4 regions of the Streptomyces sp. NPDC057638 genome follow, and region 3 is predicted to be linked to each of the others. Evidence: riboswitches for the same ligand, from Rfam matches in the RefSeq annotation. Region 3 holds a riboswitch; each other region holds the start of a gene.
The links. A riboswitch is a leader RNA that binds a small molecule or an ion and turns the genes downstream of it on or off. The one in region 3 is predicted to bind cobalamin.
Positions count from the first base shown of each region.

Region 1 (4,151 bases), on a different contig from region 3:
GCGCGCCCTCGGCGAGCTGCTGATGTACCGCCCGGTCTCGGGGTCGTTCTCCGACTACGCGCGGGAGTTCATCGGGCCGTTCGCGGGGTTCGCCACCGGCTGGACGTACTGGCTCTTCTGGGTCGTCACCGGAATGACCGAGGTCACGGCGGCGGCGCACTACATGACGTACTGGTTCGACATCCCGCAGTGGGTCTCGGCGCTGATCTTCACGCTGATCCTCTACGGCGCCAATCTGATCTCGGTGAAGATCTTCGGTGAGCTGGAGTTCTGGTTCTCGATGGTCAAGGTCACCGCGATCGTCGGCATGATCCTGATCTGCGCCGGAATCATCACCCTCGGCTTCACGGACGCGGGCGACACCGCCTCCTTCTCGCTGCTGTGGAGCGACGGCGGCTTCTTCCCCAAGGGCATCGGCGGCACGCTGATGACGCTCCAGATCGTGATGTTCGCCTTCCTGGCGGTCGAGCTGGTCGGTGTCACCGCGGGTGAGTCCAAGGACCCCGAGAAGACCCTGCCCAAGGCCATCAACACCGTGCCGTGGCGCATCGCCGTCTTCTACATCGGCGCGCTGATCATGATCCTGTCGGTGGTCTCCTGGACCAACTTCGAGCCGGGCGTCTCGCCCTTCGTGGCCGCCTTCGACAAGATGGGCCTGGCCGTCGGCGCGGGCATCGTGAACTTCGTCGTCCTGACCGCCGCGCTCTCCTCCTGCAACTCCGGGATGTACTCCACCGGACGCATGCTGCGCGGCCTGGCCCTCAACAACCAGGGCCCGAAGATCTTCACCCGGCTCACCAGGAACGGCACCCCGCTGATCGGGACCACCTTCTCGGCCGCGCTGATGATGTTCGGTGTCTGGATCAACTACCAGTGGCCCGGCGAGGCGTTCAACAAGATCGTCTCCTTCGCCACCATCTCCGGCATGTGGGCCTGGATCATGATCCTGGTCAGTCAGATCCGCTACCGCGCCAAGGTGAACCGGGGCGAGCTGCCCGAGTCGACCTTCAAGGCGCCCGGCGCGCCCTACACCAGCTGGTTCGCGCTCTGCTTCATCGGTCTGGTGATCGTGCTGATGGGCGTGGACAAGGACGCCCGGGTCTCGCTGTACGTCGCGCCGGTCTGGGGGCTCCTGCTCGGGGTCTCCTATCTGGTGCTGCGCAAGCGGGACCCCGAGGGCGCCGCCTTCAGCAAGCGCTGAGGCGCCCCCTTCGCAGACCAGGCATTCCCAGCATGCGGGCCGTTTCGTATCACCCATTGGTACGGAACGGCCCGCTGCCTATGCTGACGGCATGCTGACGCTCACCCAGGCACTCTTCGACCAGATCGTGGCGCACGCCCGCGCCGACCACCCCGACGAGGCGTGTGGCGTCGTCGCCGGACCCGAGGGCACCGACCGCCCGGAGCGGTTCATCCCCATGGTCAACGCCGCCCGGTCGCCCACCTTCTACGAGTTCGACTCGATGGACCTGCTCCGGCTCACCAAGGAACTGTGGGCCAACGACGAGGAGCAGGTGATCATCTACCACTCCCACACGGCGACCGAGGCGTACCCCTCCCGTACCGACATCTCGTACGCCAACGAGCCCGGCGCCCACTACGTCCTGGTCTCCACCGCCGACACCGACGGCCTCGGGCCCTTCCAGTTCCGCTCCTTCCGGATCGTGAACGGGGAGGTCACCGAGGAGGAGGTGCGGATCGTCGAGGCATACTGAGCCTCACACTTGAGCGAGCGCGTCGAGCGCGCCCAGCACCAGGTGATACAAGAGAACAGACGTATGAACAGGGCGGTGGGACCCAGGAAGCCGGTGTGACTCCGGCGCGGTCCCGCCACTGTGAGCCAAGCGATCCGCTTGCCAGCCAGGAACTGACCCGCCGCCCTTCTCCCACCACCCAGGGGACGTGGAAATCCCCGGAGGAGGCACCACCCGTCATGTCCAGGCGCCGCAGAACCACCGTCATCGCCGCCCTGCTGCTCCCGCTCACCCTCGCGGGCTGCTCCACCACCCCCGAGCCGGACCGCAAGGCCACCGGTGCCGCCCCCGGCTTCCCGTACACCGTCGACAACTGCGGTGTGAAGACCACCTATCAGGCGCCGCCGCGGCGCGCGGTCACCATGAACCAGCACGTCACCGAGGTCATGCTGGAGCTGGGACTGGAGAAGTCGCTGGTCGGCACCGCCTTCCTGGACGACCGGGTGCTGCCGGAGTACGCGAAGGCGTACGGGGAGATCCCCGTGCTCGCCAAGGAGTACCCCTCCAAGGAGAAGCTGCTCACCGCCAACCCGGACTTCGTCTACGGCGGTTACGCCAGCGCCTTCAAGACCGAGGACGGCCGCACCCGCGCCGAGCTGAAGAAGACCGGCATCGACACCCGGCTCAACCTGGAGAACTGCACCACCGAGCGGACCACCCTCGACGACGTCTACCGGGAGGTCGAGGAGGTCGGGCGCACCTTCGGCGTCGGCGACCGCGCCCAGCGGTGGATCACCGAGGCCCGCGCCGTGGTCGCCGCCACCGGCACGACGCTCACGGGCCGGGCGCCGGTGCCGGTCTTCGTCTACGACAACGGGGACAAGACCGCCTTCACGGCGGGCGGCCGGGGCATCGGCAACGAGCTGATCACCCGCGCGGGCGGCCGGAACGTCTTCGCCGACCTCGACAAGGCGTTCGGCGACGCGACCTGGGAAGAGGTCGTCGCCCGCAAGCCCGAGGTCATCGTGATCTACGACTACGGCTCGGTCACCGTGGCGCAGAAGAAGCGGAAACTGCTGACCGACCCCGCGCTCAAGGACGTCCCGGCGGTGCGGAACAAACGCTTCGCGGTGCTGCCGCTCTCCGACGCCGTGCTCGGCGTCCGGGCGCCCGCCGCCATATCCAAGCTGGCCGCGCAGCTGGCGCGGTGAGGGGCGTGACGGTGGCCGCCGGGGGCGTGTCATCGGCGGGTACGGAGGCGGGCGCGGCGGGCGGCCCCGGCGCGCGGCCCGTCCTCGCCCGGCTGCGCTACGGCGCCGTCGTCACCGGCCTGGTGGCCGCGCTCGGCTGCGCGGCCCTGGCCGGGCTGGTCCTCGGCTCCGTACGGATCCCGGCCGGGCAGGTGGTCGACGCGCTGCTGCCGGGGGCCGCGCCGAGCCCGTTCCGGACCATCGTGCGTGAGGTACGGCTGCCCCGGGTGCTGCTCGGGATGGTCGTCGGCGCCGGACTCGGGGTCGTCGGCGCCGTCCTCCAGGCGCTGGTGCGCAACCGGCTGGCCGACCCCTTCCTGCTGGGGATCTCCTCCGGAGCCTCCACCGGCGCGGTGGTGGTGCTGACGCTGGGCCTCGGCGCCACCACCGCCGTCGCGATGCCGCTCGGCGCGTTCCTCGGGTCGCTGGTCGCGCTCGCGCTGGTCTTCGGGCTGGCCCGGCGCGGCGGGATGATGACCGGGCCCCGGCTGGTGCTGGCCGGGGTCACCGTCTCGTACATCCTCACCGCGCTGACCACGCTCGTCCTGGTGGCGTCGGCGCGGCCGGAGCACTTCCGCGAGGCCCTGTACTGGTCCCTCGGCGGGCTCGGCAGCGCCCGCTGGGACGGGATCCTGCTGCCCGCCGTCGTGCTCGGGGCCGCGCTGCCGCTGCTGCTGGCGCTGGCGCGACCGCTGGACCTGCTGCTGGTGGGGGAGGAGGGCGCGACCGTGCTGGGGCTGGACGTGGGGCGCTTCCGTGCCGTCGTCTTCGTCCTGGTCTCGCTGGTCACCGCCGTGATGGTGGCCGCCAGCGGCGCCGTCGGGTTCGTCGGGCTGATGGTCCCGCACGCCGCCCGGCTGCTGGTCGGCGCCACCCACCGGGCCCTGCTGCCGGTCTGCGCGCTGCTGGGCGCCGTCGCCCTGGTCGTCGCCGACCTCGGCGCCCGTACCCTCTTCTCCCCGCAGGACGTTCCCGTCGGCGTGCTCACCGCGCTGATCGGGGGCCCGCTCTTCCTCTGGCTGATGCGGGGGCGCACCGCGCAGGGGGCACCGCTGTGACCCGCGCCGCGCCGGGGGCACCGGTGATCCGTACCGCGCCGGGGGCACCCGCGACCCGCGTCGTCTTCCACCCGCGAGGAGTCCCGTCGTGACCGCCGCCCTCACCCTGACCGGCCTGGGGTACGAGACGGAGGGCCGCGCCCTGCTCA
Region 1 is NZ_JBHVHF010000049.1:30,045-34,195, forward strand. It holds gene ACFVIM_RS10010 (amino acid permease) at 1-1,201, shown strand, start outside; gene ACFVIM_RS10015 (Mov34/MPN/PAD-1 family protein) at 1,293-1,715, shown strand; cobalamin riboswitch at 1,769-1,891, shown strand; gene ACFVIM_RS10020 (ABC transporter substrate-binding protein) at 1,934-2,905, shown strand; gene ACFVIM_RS10025 (FecCD family ABC transporter permease) at 2,998-4,002, shown strand; gene ACFVIM_RS10030 (ABC transporter ATP-binding protein) at 4,091-4,151, shown strand, end outside.
Region 1: linked by a shared signal. The riboswitch ahead of ACFVIM_RS10020 (ABC transporter substrate-binding protein) and the one ahead of ACFVIM_RS31110 (prenyltransferase/squalene oxidase repeat-containing protein) in region 3 are both predicted to bind cobalamin.

Region 2 (4,151 bases), on a different contig from region 3:
TCGACGTCAGGGCCGTGGAGTACGGGCCGTTCGGCCACGTGGTGAAGCCACCGGGACAGCGAACGGGGTGACCCCGTACCAGCGTCACGACACCGACCCGGCGGGGCGGGCCACCTCCGTCGCGGTCTCCGGCGGCACCGGAACGCCCGCCACCGGCTATCACCCGTCCACGGGAGGGGCGGCGAGCGGCTGTTTTGAGTCGGCTCGGCCCGTTCCTGGGCGGCGCCGCGCTGTGGGCGCCTACGGTAATGATCATGGTCGTGTCCGCACGGACGGACACGTGGGCAACCGAGGCGAGGACGTGGGAACGGGATGACGGGTACTGACTGGCGGCAGCGGTCCGTGGTCGTGACGGGTGGGACGCGCGGGATCGGACGGGGTATCGCGCGACTCCTCGCGGCCCGGGGCGCGGCGGTCGCGCTCACCGGCCGGGACGCGGCGACCGCGGAACAGGCCGCCGGGGAACTCGCCGCCGCCACGGGCGGCCGGGTCACCGGCCTGGGCCTCGATCTGCGGGACCCGGACGCGATCGAGGCCATGGCGGCGGAGGCCGAGCGGCGGCACGGGCACGTGGACGTGGTGTGCGCCAACGCCGGGATCTTCCCGGAGAAGCGGTTGCGGGAGATGACGGCCGCCGATGTGGACGAGGTCCTGGCCGTGAACCTGCGCGGATCGATCCTCGTGTCGAAGGCCTTCCTGCCCGCCATGGAACGCGCCGGACACGGCCGGATCGTCCTGACCTCCTCCATCACCGGTCCCACCACCGGCTACACCGGCTGGTCCCACTACGGCGCGAGCAAGGCGGGCCAGCTCGGCTTCCTGCGCGGCGCGGCCCTGGAGCTGGCACCGGCCGGTATCACCGTCAACGCCGTCCTGCCCGGCAATGTGCGCACGGAGGGCCTGGCCGAACTGGGCGAGGACTACCTGCGGCGGATGACGGACTCGATTCCGGTCGGCCGGCTCGGCGAGACCGCCGACATCGCGCACGCGGTGCTGTTCCTCGCCTCCGACGAGGCCGCGTTCATCACCGGTCAGACCCTCACCGTCGACGGAGGGCAGACCCTTCCCGAGTCCCTCGACGCCCTGGCCTGACGTATCAGAGACCAGGGCCCCGGCGCTCTCTCCGGCAAGGTGTCTCATCTCACCGTCCGGATTCTGGACAGCCTGCGGCGGGTTCCCGGAGCGGGCGCCTAGAGTGACCGGTGCAGCTGGTTCGCCCTGTCCGCCAGACAGACGCGTCGTAAGAGGGAACCCGGTGGGAATCCGGGACTGCCCCGCAGCGGTGAGCGGGAACGACCGCCGTCATACGCACTGGGCCCGGGAGGGTCTGGGAAGCGACGGCCAGTAGGTGTTCCGTCAAGGGACGTGCCCGCGAGTCCGAAGACCTGCCCGTTGCCCGTACCTGGCCCCAGTGCCGTGTACGGACATCCGGTGACCTCGTGGGCGGGTCGGCACGGACAGCAGACGGACGACCGCGCCGCACCGCGCGATCGTGTCCGTCCGGTTCGTCACCCCTTCGCGTCCTCGTCCCGTCACCGGGTTCTCAGGGATTCATCTCGCGAAGGAGATCTCCGTGACACCGAAGTCGACGACGACACCGAAGTCCGCGACCGCGGCGGCACGCGCCACCGTGTACGGCTACCCCCGCCAGGGTCAGGCCAGGGAGCTGAAGAAGGCGATCGAGGGCTACTGGAAGGGCCGTGTCACCGCCGACGCCCTCCGCGCCACCGCCGCCGAGCTGCGCCGGCGCAACTGGCGGGAACTGGCCGACGCCGGGATCGACGAGGTCCCCACCGGTGACTTCTCGTACTACGACCATGTGCTCGACACCACCGTGCTGGTCGGCGCCATCCCGGAACGGCACCGCTCGGCGGTCGCCACCGACCCGCTCGACGGGTACTTCGCCATGGCGCGCGGCACCCAGGAGGTGGCGCCGCTGGAGATGACCAAGTGGTTCGACACCAACTACCACTATCTGGTGCCCGAACTGGGCCCCGACACCGTCTTCACCGCCGACCCGGCCCAGCAGATCAGCCAGCTGACCGAGGCGCGGGCAATGGGGCTCACCGCCCGCCCGGTGCTCGTCGGCCCGGTGACCTACCTCCTGCTCGCGAAGCCCGCGCCGGGCGTGGCGGCGGACTTCGACCCCCTCACCCTCCTGGACCGCCTCCTCCCCGTCTACGCGCGGACCCTCACCGCGCTGAAGGCGGCGGGCGCCGAGTGGGTACAGCTGGACGAGCCCGCCCTGGTCCAGGACCGCACCCCGGCCGAGCTGAACGCCACCGCCCGCGCCTACCGTGACCTCGGCGCCCTGACCGACCGTCCGAAACTGCTGGTCGCCTCCTACTTCGGCCGCCTCGGCGCGGCCCTGCCCGTCCTCGCCAAGTCACCCGTCGACGGCCTCGCACTCGATTTCACCGAGTCCGCCGCCGCCAACCTCGACGATCTCGCCGCCGTCGGCGGACTCCCCGGCAAGCGCCTGGTCGCCGGAGTGGTCAACGGCCGCAATATCTGGATCAACGACCTCGCCAAGTCCCTCGGCACCCTGGGGACCCTCCTCGGCCTCGCGGACCGGGTGGACGTCGCGGCCTCCTCCTCGCTGCTGCACGTCCCGCTCGACGCCGCGCTGGAGCGGGACATCGACCCGCAGATCCTGCGCTGGCTCGCCTTCGCCCGCCAGAAGACAGCGGAGATCGCCACCCTCGCCAAGGGGCTGAGCCGGGGCACCGCCGCCATCGAGGGCGAACTCTCCGCCAACCGGGCCGCCCTCGCCTCGCGTGCCGCGTCCCCCATCACCCGCGACCCGGCCGTCCGGGCCCGCGCCGGGGCCGTGACCGACGCCGACGCCCGCCGTTCCCAGCCCTACGGGCAGCGGACGGTCGCCCAGCGGGAACGCCTCGGCCTGCCGCTGCTGCCGACCACCACCATCGGCTCCTTCCCCCAGACCGACGAGTTGCGCGTCGCCCGCGCCGATCTGCGGGCCGGACGAATCGACTCCGCCGGGTACGAGGAACGCATCCGGGCCGAGATCGCCGAGGTGATCTCGTTCCAGGAGAAGACCGGCGTCGATGTCCTCGTCCACGGCGAGCCCGAACGCAACGACATGGTGCAGTACTTCGCCGAACAGCTCACCGGCTATCTCGCCACCCGACACGGCTGGGTCCAGTCCTACGGCACCCGCTATGTCCGCCCGCCGGTCCTCGCCGGGGACATCTCCCGCCCCGAACCGATGACCGTCCGCTGGACCTCCCACGCCCAGTCGCTCACCGACAAGCCGGTCAAGGGCATGCTCACCGGCCCGGTCACCATGCTCGCCTGGTCCTTCGTCCGCGACGACCAGCCCCTCGGCGACACCGCCCGCCAAGTCGCCCTGGCCCTGCGCGACGAGGTCGACGACCTGGAGGCCGCCGGGACCTCCGTCATCCAGGTCGACGAACCGGCGCTGCGCGAGACCCTGCCGCTGCGCACCGCCGACCACGCCGACTACCTCGCCTGGGCCACGGAAGCCTTCCGCCTCACGACCAGCGGAGTGCGGCCGGACACCCAGATCCACACCCACATGTGCTACGCCGAGTTCGGCGACATCGTCCAGGCCATCGACGACCTCGACGCCGACGTCATCAGCCTGGAGGCCGCCCGCTCCCATATGCAGGTCGCGTACGAACTGGCCACCCATGGCTACCCGCGCGAGGCCGGACCCGGCGTCTGGGACATCCACTCCCCCCGCGTCCCCTCCACCGACGAGGCCGCCCGCCTCCTCCGCACCGGCCTGAAGGCCATTCCGGCCGAACGCCTCTGGGTCAACCCCGACTGCGGCCTCAAGACCCGCGGCTGGCCCGAGACCCGCGCCTCACTGGAGAACCTGGTGACGGCCGCCCGTACCGTACGAAACGAACTGCCCGCCTCCTGACCTCCCACCACCCCTCGGCCGGGGCACCCACCGGGCGCCCCGGCCGGGCCATGAACGGCGCGGCTCGGGTGGGTCATCTCCCGCGCCTGCGGGTTCGACACTTGCTGACCTGCGGTCCTACCGGCGAGTAATGCGATTTTGCTTCACTTGCGTTCGGGGCTTCACGGTCCTCCCGTCGTCGGCGGCTTGACATCTTCTCATCTACCGGCGTGACCGCTCTCCCGTCCCGGGCGACCCTGCT
Region 2 is NZ_JBHVHF010000039.1:19,699-23,849, forward strand. It holds gene fabG (3-oxoacyl-ACP reductase FabG) at 313-1,092, shown strand; cobalamin riboswitch at 1,193-1,408, shown strand; gene metE (5-methyltetrahydropteroyltriglutamate--homocysteine S-methyltransferase) at 1,574-3,910, shown strand.
Region 2: linked by a shared signal. The riboswitch ahead of metE (5-methyltetrahydropteroyltriglutamate--homocysteine S-methyltransferase) and the one ahead of ACFVIM_RS31110 (prenyltransferase/squalene oxidase repeat-containing protein) in region 3 are both predicted to bind cobalamin.

Region 3 (4,151 bases):
GCATGACAGGGTCACCGGCGGCCGGGACCACGGACCACGGCGGCGGGGTCTGGTCGGTCCGGGTCCCCATCCCGGACAACCCCCTCGGCCACACTCTGGTCCATCTCCTCGACACCGGCCGTGGCCCGGTCCTCATCGACACCGGCTGGGACGACCCGGCCTCCTGGGAGGCCCTCACCGCCGGACTGACGGCGCTGGGCGCCGACGTCTCCGCCATCCACGGCGTCGTCATCACCCACCACCACCCCGACCACCACGGCCTCTCCGCCCGCGTCCGCGCGGAGTCCGGCGCGTGGGTGGCGATGCACCCGGCCGACACCGACGTCGTCCGGCGTACGAGGGAGGGCCCGCCGGAGCGCTGGCTGGCCTCTATGGAGGAGAAGCTGGCCGCCGCCGGAGCGCCCGAGGAGCATCTGGCCGTCATGCGCTCCTTCCGCGCGCGCGGCGCCGACGCGGTGCCGGGGCTGCGGCCCGCCCTGCCCGACCGGGAGATCGCCGCCGGTGAGCTGCTGGACCTCACGGGCCGACGACTGCGGGCGATCTGGACGCCGGGCCACACCCCCGGCCATGTCTGCCTCCATCTGGAGGAGAACCATCCGGCCGGGCTCCCCGGCCGGGGCCGTCTCTTCTCCGGCGACCACCTGCTCCCCGGGATCAGCCCCCACATCGGTCTGTACGAGGACCCAGATGACCCAGCCGACCCAGACGACCCAGCCGGGACCGACCCCCTGGGCGACTACCTGGCCTCCCTGCGACGGGTCGCCCGCCTCGCCCCGGCCGAGGTCCTCCCCGCCCACCAGCACCCCTTCACCGGCGCCCCCGCCCGGGTCAGCGCACTGCTCGGCCACCACGAGACCCGTCTCGCGCTGCTGCTCGGCCTGCTGACCGAGCCCCGCACGCCCTGGCGCCTCGCGGAACTCATGGAGTGGAACCGGGCATGGGAGCGGATCCCGCCGGCCTCCCGCACGATCGCCGTCTCGGAGGTGGAGGCCCATCTGCGCCATCTGGTGCGACGGGGGCGGGCGGAGCGGCTGGCGGGGGTGCCGGAGCGGTATGTGGCGCTGTGAGCGGCCGCCGGAGGGGAGCGGGCCGGGGCCCGGCGGCCAAGGGTTCCGAAGGCCCACGGCCAGGCGTCCGGGCAGACCCCGGGGGCGGCCGGTTCGGGGCCCGGGGGCGGCCGGTTCTGGGCCCGGGGACACGCAGGCGGCCGTCCCGCGATCCCGGGCCCGGCGCCCCGAACGCGGACCCGCCACCCCGGAGGCGACCGGCCCGCCGTCCAGAACCCGCCACCCCCGAGGCGACCGGCCCGCGCCCCCGGGGACACGCCCGCCGATCCGGAAGCAGTCAGTCCGCCAGCCACGACCCGCCGGACCGGCCGGTAGAGTGGACACGTCGTTTTCACGTCCGTACGGGGGGAAGCCGGTGCGAATCCGGCGCTGACCCGCAGCCGTGAGCCACCGCCGGGCACCCCGGGGTGGCGAGCCGGAATGCCCCGTACCCCGTTGTGATCGTCTCGTGCCACCGGCGGCCCGCCGGTGACCGGCACCGTCGAGGAGTACGGAGTCGGAGCCCTGGTGCCTCAAGAGCGTGCCCGTGCCCGGCTTCCGCAGGAGAGGCCCCCGTCCATGAGCACCGCACGCCGCGCCGTCGCGCTCGCCGTATCCGCCACACTGGGCACGGCCGCGCTCGCGCTCGCCCCGGCGGCCAGTGCCGCGCCCGCCACCACGGGCAGCCCGGCGCCGTCGCCGGTCCTGCCGTCCGGGCTGTACGGGAGCGGCGACCCCACCTACGACGGTGTCTGGCGCCAGTCCCTGGCCCTGCTCGCCCAGGATGTCTCCGGTGTCGTCCCCGCCGACAAGGCGGTCGCGTGGCTCGCCGCCCAGCAGTGCGCGAGCGGCGGCTTCGCCTCCTACCGGGCCGATGTCTCCGCCGCGTGCCCGGCCTCGCTGCCGCTGGACTCCAACGCCACCGCCGTGGCCGTCCAGGCGCTGACCGCGCTCGGTGAGAAGGAGACCGCCCAGAAGGCCGTGACCTGGCTGCGGTCCACCCAGAACGCGGACGGCGGCTGGAGCTACAACCCCGGCGGCGCCAGCGACGCCAACTCCACCTCGCTGGTGATCGGCGCGTTCTCGGCGGCGGGCGTCAAGCCCGCCGAGGTGCGTTCGCCGGGCGGGAAGTCGCCGTTCGATGCCCTGCTGACGTTCGCCACGCCCTGTGGTGGCAAGGACGGCGGCGCCTTCGTCTACCAGCCCAAGCAGCCCGGCATGGTCGCCGACTCCACGGCCGCCGCCGTGGTGGCGGCGCGGGGGCAGGGGCTCTCGCCCGCCGCCGGTGAGCCGGACGCCCGGGGCACCGCCTGTGTCCCCGGCAAGACCCTCCCGGACGCCGCCCACAACGGCGCCGCCTACCTCGCGGGCGCCCTCGCCGCGACCGGTCATCTGCTGACCCCGCCGATGCCCGGCGCCACCGACTCCGCCCCCAAGCCGGATGTCGGCAACACCGCCGACGCCGTGGCCGCCCTCGCCGCCCAGGGCCTGAAGGAGCGGACCGCGAAGCCCCTGGCCTGGCTGAAGGCGAACTCGGCCGCATGGGCGAAGGAGTCGGGACCCGCCGCGTACGCCCAGTTGATCTTCGCCGCCCGTGCCGCCGGGGCGCAGCCGACCGACTTCGGTGGCGCGGACCTGGTGGCGCAGCTCACCGCGCTCGGCCCGGACCCGCGCGCGGACGCGGCCCAGGCCACGGAAGAGAAGAAGAAGGAGAACGAGAAGGACGAGAAGGGCTCCGACAGCGGCCAGTGGTGGCTCGTCGGCGCCTTCTTCGCGGCCAGTGTCGGCGCGGGCATCCTGATCAGCGGCCGCCGCAAGAACAAGTCGTGACCGGCGACAGCGCCGGGCCCCGCCCCCGTACGCCCGGCGACGGCCCCGGGACCCCGGGCAGCCGTGGCCAGGCGGAGGACGGGCCCGGCCCCGGCACCGCCGGGAAGGCCCGCGCCCGCTCGCTCACCCCGCCGTCGACCCCGTTGCTCGCCCTGGCGGCCCTGCTCGGCACCGTCCTCGGCACCGTCCTCGCCGTCGGACTCGGCGTGGCCGCCGCCACACCCGCCGAGGCGGCCGGATACCGCTACTGGTCCTTCTGGCAGAGCGACGGCCGCGCCTGGTCCTACGCCACCGAGGGCCCGGCCACCGCCCGTCCCGCCGACGGCTCGGTGAACGGGTTCCGCTTCGCGGTGAGCGAGAACAGCGCCGACGCCACCCGCCCCCGCCAGGCCCCGGACTTCGCCGCCGTCTGCGGTACGACGGCGGCCGAGCCGGACCGCAAACGCGTCGCCGTGGTGATCGACCCGGGCACCCCCCAGGACGCGCCCTCCGGCGAGCGGCCGCCCGCGCCGCGCGCCGCCTGTGCCCGGGTGGGGACGGACGCGACCGCGGCGGAGGCGCTGGCCGCCGTCGCCAAGCCGCTCCGCTACAACCAGCAGGCGCTGCTCTGCGCCATCGCGGGCTATCCGGGTGCGGGCTGCGGCGAGCAGGTCCCCGCCTCGGGCGACCGCCCGCGGACCACGGCCGGCGCGGCGCCGGAAGGGGACACCCGCGCGCAGGAGTCCAGCGCGGAGGAGTCCGGCGGACCCTCCGTCGGCGCCCTCGCCGGAGTGGGCGCCGTCGTCGTGCTCGGCGCCGCCGCGTTCTGGCAGTCCCGCCGCCGGTCCCGATGAGCCGGGACCGGGACCAGTCCCCGCCCGTACCGCCGTACGGGGACGGGGTCCGCCTCCGTGACCTCGGCCAGAACCCCACCGAACGCGCCGAGCCCACCGAGCCCACGCGGGGCCGCCGCCCGCGCCCCGGGGAGCGGCTGCGCGCCCCCCGGGCCGACCGGCGCAACGCCGTGCATCCGGGTGCCTGGTGGCTGTGGGCGCTCGGCCTGGCCACGGCCGCGTCGCGGACCACGCATCCCCTCCTGCTGGGACTGCTGGTGGTCGTGACGGCGTATGTCGTCGCCGCGCGGCGCACCGACGCGCCCTGGGCGCGCTCCTACAGCGCCTTCCTCAAGCTGGCGCTGTTCGTGATCGCGCTGCGGGTCGTCTTCTCCGTCGTTCTCGGGTCACCGATCCCCGGCAGCCACACCCTTCTCACCCTCCCCGAGGTCCCGCTCCCCGA
Region 3 is NZ_JBHVHF010000372.1:2,165-6,315, reverse strand. It holds gene ACFVIM_RS31115 (MBL fold metallo-hydrolase) at 3-1,067, shown strand; cobalamin riboswitch at 1,372-1,514, shown strand; gene ACFVIM_RS31110 (prenyltransferase/squalene oxidase repeat-containing protein) at 1,626-2,876, shown strand; gene ACFVIM_RS31105 (SCO2322 family protein) at 3,020-3,709, shown strand; gene ACFVIM_RS31100 (CbiQ family ECF transporter T component) at 3,880-4,151, shown strand, end outside.

Region 4 (4,151 bases), on a different contig from region 3:
TTGGACATCAGCGGCACCGCGCAGACCGCCACCCGCAGCACGTCCTCGCCGACCGGCGGCGCGGCCACCGACTCCCGTACGGCGCCGCGCAGGGAGACGCTCAGCCCGTCCTCCTCGTCGATCCCGAGCCCGTGCGCGTACGGCAGCACCCCGTACGTCGGCCGCCCGGTGATCTGCTCCAGCATCGCCAGACCCGGCTCCAGCAGCGAGACATCACCCCGGAACTTGTTGACGACATAGCCCGCCAGCAGCTCCTGGTCCTCGGCGGCGAGCAGCGCCGTGGTACCGAAGAACGAGGCGAACACCCCGCCGCGGTCGATGTCCCCGACAACCAGCGCGGGCAGCCCCGCGGCCCGTGCCACCCCCATGTTCACGATGTCCGTGCGCCGCAGATTGATCTCGGCGGGGCTGCCCGCTCCCTCGCAGATGACCGCGTCATGGGTGACGCGCAGCTCCTCCAGGCACTCCAGGACCGTGCCGAGCAGTGCCTCGCGCCCCCCTTCGCGCAGCGCCGACCCGGCGGCGTGGCCGCCGAAGAAGCCGCGCGCGCTCATCTCCCCGACCGGCCTGCCCAGCAGCACCACCTGGCTGGTGCGGTCACCGCCGGGCTTCAGCAGGACCGGGTTCATCAGCGCGGTCGGCTCCACGCGCGCCGCGCGGGCCTGCATCGCCTGCGCCCGGCCGATCTCCGCGCCGTCGCGGGTCACGAACGAGTTCAGGGACATGTTCTGGCCCTTGAACGGCGCCACCTTCAGGCCCTGGCGGGTCAGCCAGCGGCAGATGCCCGCCGTGACGACGCTCTTGCCCGCGTCCGACGTGGTCCCCGCGACCAGCAGCCCACCGCCGCGCTTCCTCATCGTGTCCCTCCCCAGAGCGGTGCCTCGGTACCGGCGTGCCGCCGTACCGCCGTGCGGTCCATCGTCGCGGCGCTGTTCCTTGTCACGCGTGTTCCCATCGCGTGCGTCCTCGTCGCGTGCGTCCTTCTCGCGCGTGTCCTTGTCACGCGCGCCGCCTTCGTACCGCCTTCTGCGCGGCCGTACCCGCGCGTGCGGTCTGGACCGCTTTCGCGAGGCGCGCGACCAGCAGACGGCCGCCTACGCTCACCGCGAGTGCCCCTAGGGTCACGCGGCGGGAGAGCCGGGCCGCGCGGTCGATGTCGGCGGTCGTCACGGGACGGCCCCCGGCATGGAGGACCGGGCGGTGCTCGACCCGGCCGCCGTAGGCGAGGGTGCCGCCGAGGCGGACACCGAGGGCACCGGCGAAGGCGGCCTCGACGGGGCCCGCGTTGGGGCTGGGATGACGGTGGGCGTCGGCCCGCCACACCCGTACGGCGTCGGCCGGGGCGGCACCGCAGACCACCGCCAGCGCGGCGGTGAGACGGGCCCCGGGCCACCCCACGACGTCGTCCAGCCGCGCCGACGCCCAGCCGAAGCGGCGCAGCCGGGGCGAGCGGTGGCCGACCATCGCGTCCAGGGTGTTGACGGCGCGGAAGCCCACCAGCCCGGGCACCCCGGCCACCGCGCCCCACACCAGCGCGCCGACGACGGCGTCCGAGGTGTTCTCCGCGACGGACTCCACCACGGCGCGCGCGATCTGCCGCTCGTCGAGGGAGTGCGGGTCGCGGCCACAGAGATGGGGGAGGCGTGCGCGGGCGCGCGCCAGGTCACCGTCGGTGAGGGCCGCGCCGATCGCGCGGGCCTCGCGCCCGAGGGAGGTACCTCCGACCACGGCCCAGGTGGCGGCGGCCGTCAGGGCCACCGAGGCGGCGGGATGGCGCGCGGCGGCGCGGGCCAGCAGCGCGGCGGCCGTGGTGGCGCCTCCGGCGCAGACGGCGGTGTGCAGGGCGCCCCAGCCGCGGTGGTCATGCCACAGCACCCGCTCCACGGCCCCCGCCGCCCGCCCGAAACCGGCGACCGGATGGCCCCGGCGGGGGTCGGCGAGAAGGAGGTCGGCGGTGAGACCGGCCAGCGCGCCATACGCGAAGACTCGTTCGGCACGCATCGATCAGCGGGCGATCCCGCTGGTCACGGCCCCGGCGATGGTACGCACGGGGGAGGGGAGGGGAGCTGAACCACGGCCGGGCATGGCGATATGTCCTCACTCAGGGTGTCCACGCCCTGGTTCGACGGAGACGACGGAGAGAGTTCCTGGCTCACGGGGATCGCTCCCCGCTGACAGTGGCGGGACCGCGCCGGATTCGCACCGGCTTCCTCTGCTGCCGTCGTATGGGCCCCGGCAGTCCACCACGCCCCGAGAACACCCGTCAACCTGCCGTTGACCTGCGACGGGACAGTGTGCCCAGCCCCACAGAGCAGCCCCGCCACCCGGTGGTCCCGCGCGCCCACGCGATCTCGTCCCCCGGGGTACGCCACAGGGCCGGGCCATCCGCGGGGGATGGTCCGGCCCTGTGGTCAGAGCGCGGGGCTCAGGTCACGATCAGGAAGATTCCGTACGAGACCGCGGCCAGGCACAGCGCGAAGCAGAGGTAGGCGCCGGTGCGGGCGAGGGCCACGGACCCGCCGTTCGCCGATGCCTGCTTGCTCATGCCCACGATGCCCAGGGTGAAGAGGCCCACCAGAGCGACGGTGGCCACGAGGCTGACGCCGAACACGGAGCCGAGGGCTACCCAGTCGATCTTCATGCTGTTCCGTCCTTACACCGCGGCCGGGCTGGCCGGGCCGTTCTCGGAAGAGGCGGCCGCGGGGGCCGGGATGGTGGTCTTGAGCTCGTCCGGGGTCACACCGGCCGGGGGCGGGGTGACCGCGGCGATGGCGGCGGTCACGACGCCGGGCTCGGAGCCGTCGCTCACACCGTTCTCATCGGTCTCGTTGACGTTGGTGTGGTCGACGACCTGGCGCCGGGAGTACACCCAGATCGCGGCCGACGAGGCGACGAGGAAGACGGCCACGACGGCGATGCCCCAGTCGCCCTGCCGGGTGACCAGCTCGGAGAGGGCGGCGACCAGACCGGCGGCCGGCAGGGTCAGGCCCCAGGCCACGAACATCCGGGTCGCGGTCGACCAGCGGACCACGCCGCCCTTGCGGCCGAGACCGGCACCCATCACCGCGCCGGAGCAGGAGTGCGTGGTGGAGAGCGAGAAGCCCAGGTTGGAGGAGGCCAGGATGACGCTCGCGGCGCTGGACTGGGCGGCGAAGCCCTGCTGCGGCTGGAGGTCGGTCAGACCCTTGCCCATGGTGCGGATGATGCGCCAGCCGCCGAGGTAGGTGCCGAGCGCGATGGCGACACCGGCGGAGACGATGACCCACATCGGAGGGTTGGAACCCGGGACCAGCACGCCGCCCGCGACCAGGGCGAGGGTGATGATGCCCATCGTCTTCTGGGCGTCGTTGGTGCCGTGCGCCAGGGAGACCAGACCGGCCGAGGCGATCTGCCCGGCGCGGTAGCCCTTCGCGGTCGCCTTCTGGTCGGCGTTCTTGCCGATCTTGTAGGTGAGGCGGGAGGCCAGGTAGGCGCCGATACCGGCCACCAGGGGGGCCGCGATGGCGGGGATCAGCACCTTGGTGATCACGGTGCCGCCGTTGACGCCGCTGATGCCGACCGAGGCGATGGTGGCGCCGATCAGACCGCCCATGAGGGCGTGCGAGGAACTGGACGGCAGGCCGACCAGCCACGTCAGGAGATTCCAGAGGATGGCGCCGACCAGCGCCGCGAAGATCACTTCTGGTGTTATGCCTGCCTCGTTGACGATGCCGCTGGAGATCGTCTTGGCGACCTCCACCGACATGAACGCGCCGACGAGGTTGAGCACGGCGGACATGGCCACCGCGGCTTTGGGCTTCATTGCGCCGGTCGAGATGGTGGTCGCCATCGCGTTGGCGGTGTCGTGGAAACCGTTCGTGAAATCGAACACGAGAGCCGTCACGATCACGATCGCGAGTAGCAGCGTGATGTGTTCCATTTACCCAGGCAATCTTTGGACGTCAGTGGCCCGGCGAACGTAGGTAACCTGGATGAACGGAAGGTGAACTGGGGCGGGATTCAGGGTGACCCCAAATGATGTTCATGGTTCCGCTTTGCTCGCCGAAGCCCCCTCCCGGGGGCCGCTGCCGCCGATTCCCCGGGGTTTCCGGACGGTAGAGATGGTCTTAAATCGGACTTCTCGCACCATCCGGTGATATGCATCACCCGAC
Region 4 is NZ_JBHVHF010000131.1:7,278-11,428, forward strand. It holds gene ACFVIM_RS18895 (cobyric acid synthase) at 1-857, opposite strand, end outside; gene ACFVIM_RS18900 (cobalamin biosynthesis protein) at 1,000-2,001, opposite strand; cobalamin riboswitch at 2,120-2,259, opposite strand; gene ACFVIM_RS18905 (hypothetical protein) at 2,426-2,641, opposite strand; gene ACFVIM_RS18910 (anion permease) at 2,654-3,919, opposite strand.
Region 4: linked by a shared signal. The riboswitch ahead of ACFVIM_RS18900 (cobalamin biosynthesis protein) and the one ahead of ACFVIM_RS31110 (prenyltransferase/squalene oxidase repeat-containing protein) in region 3 are both predicted to bind cobalamin.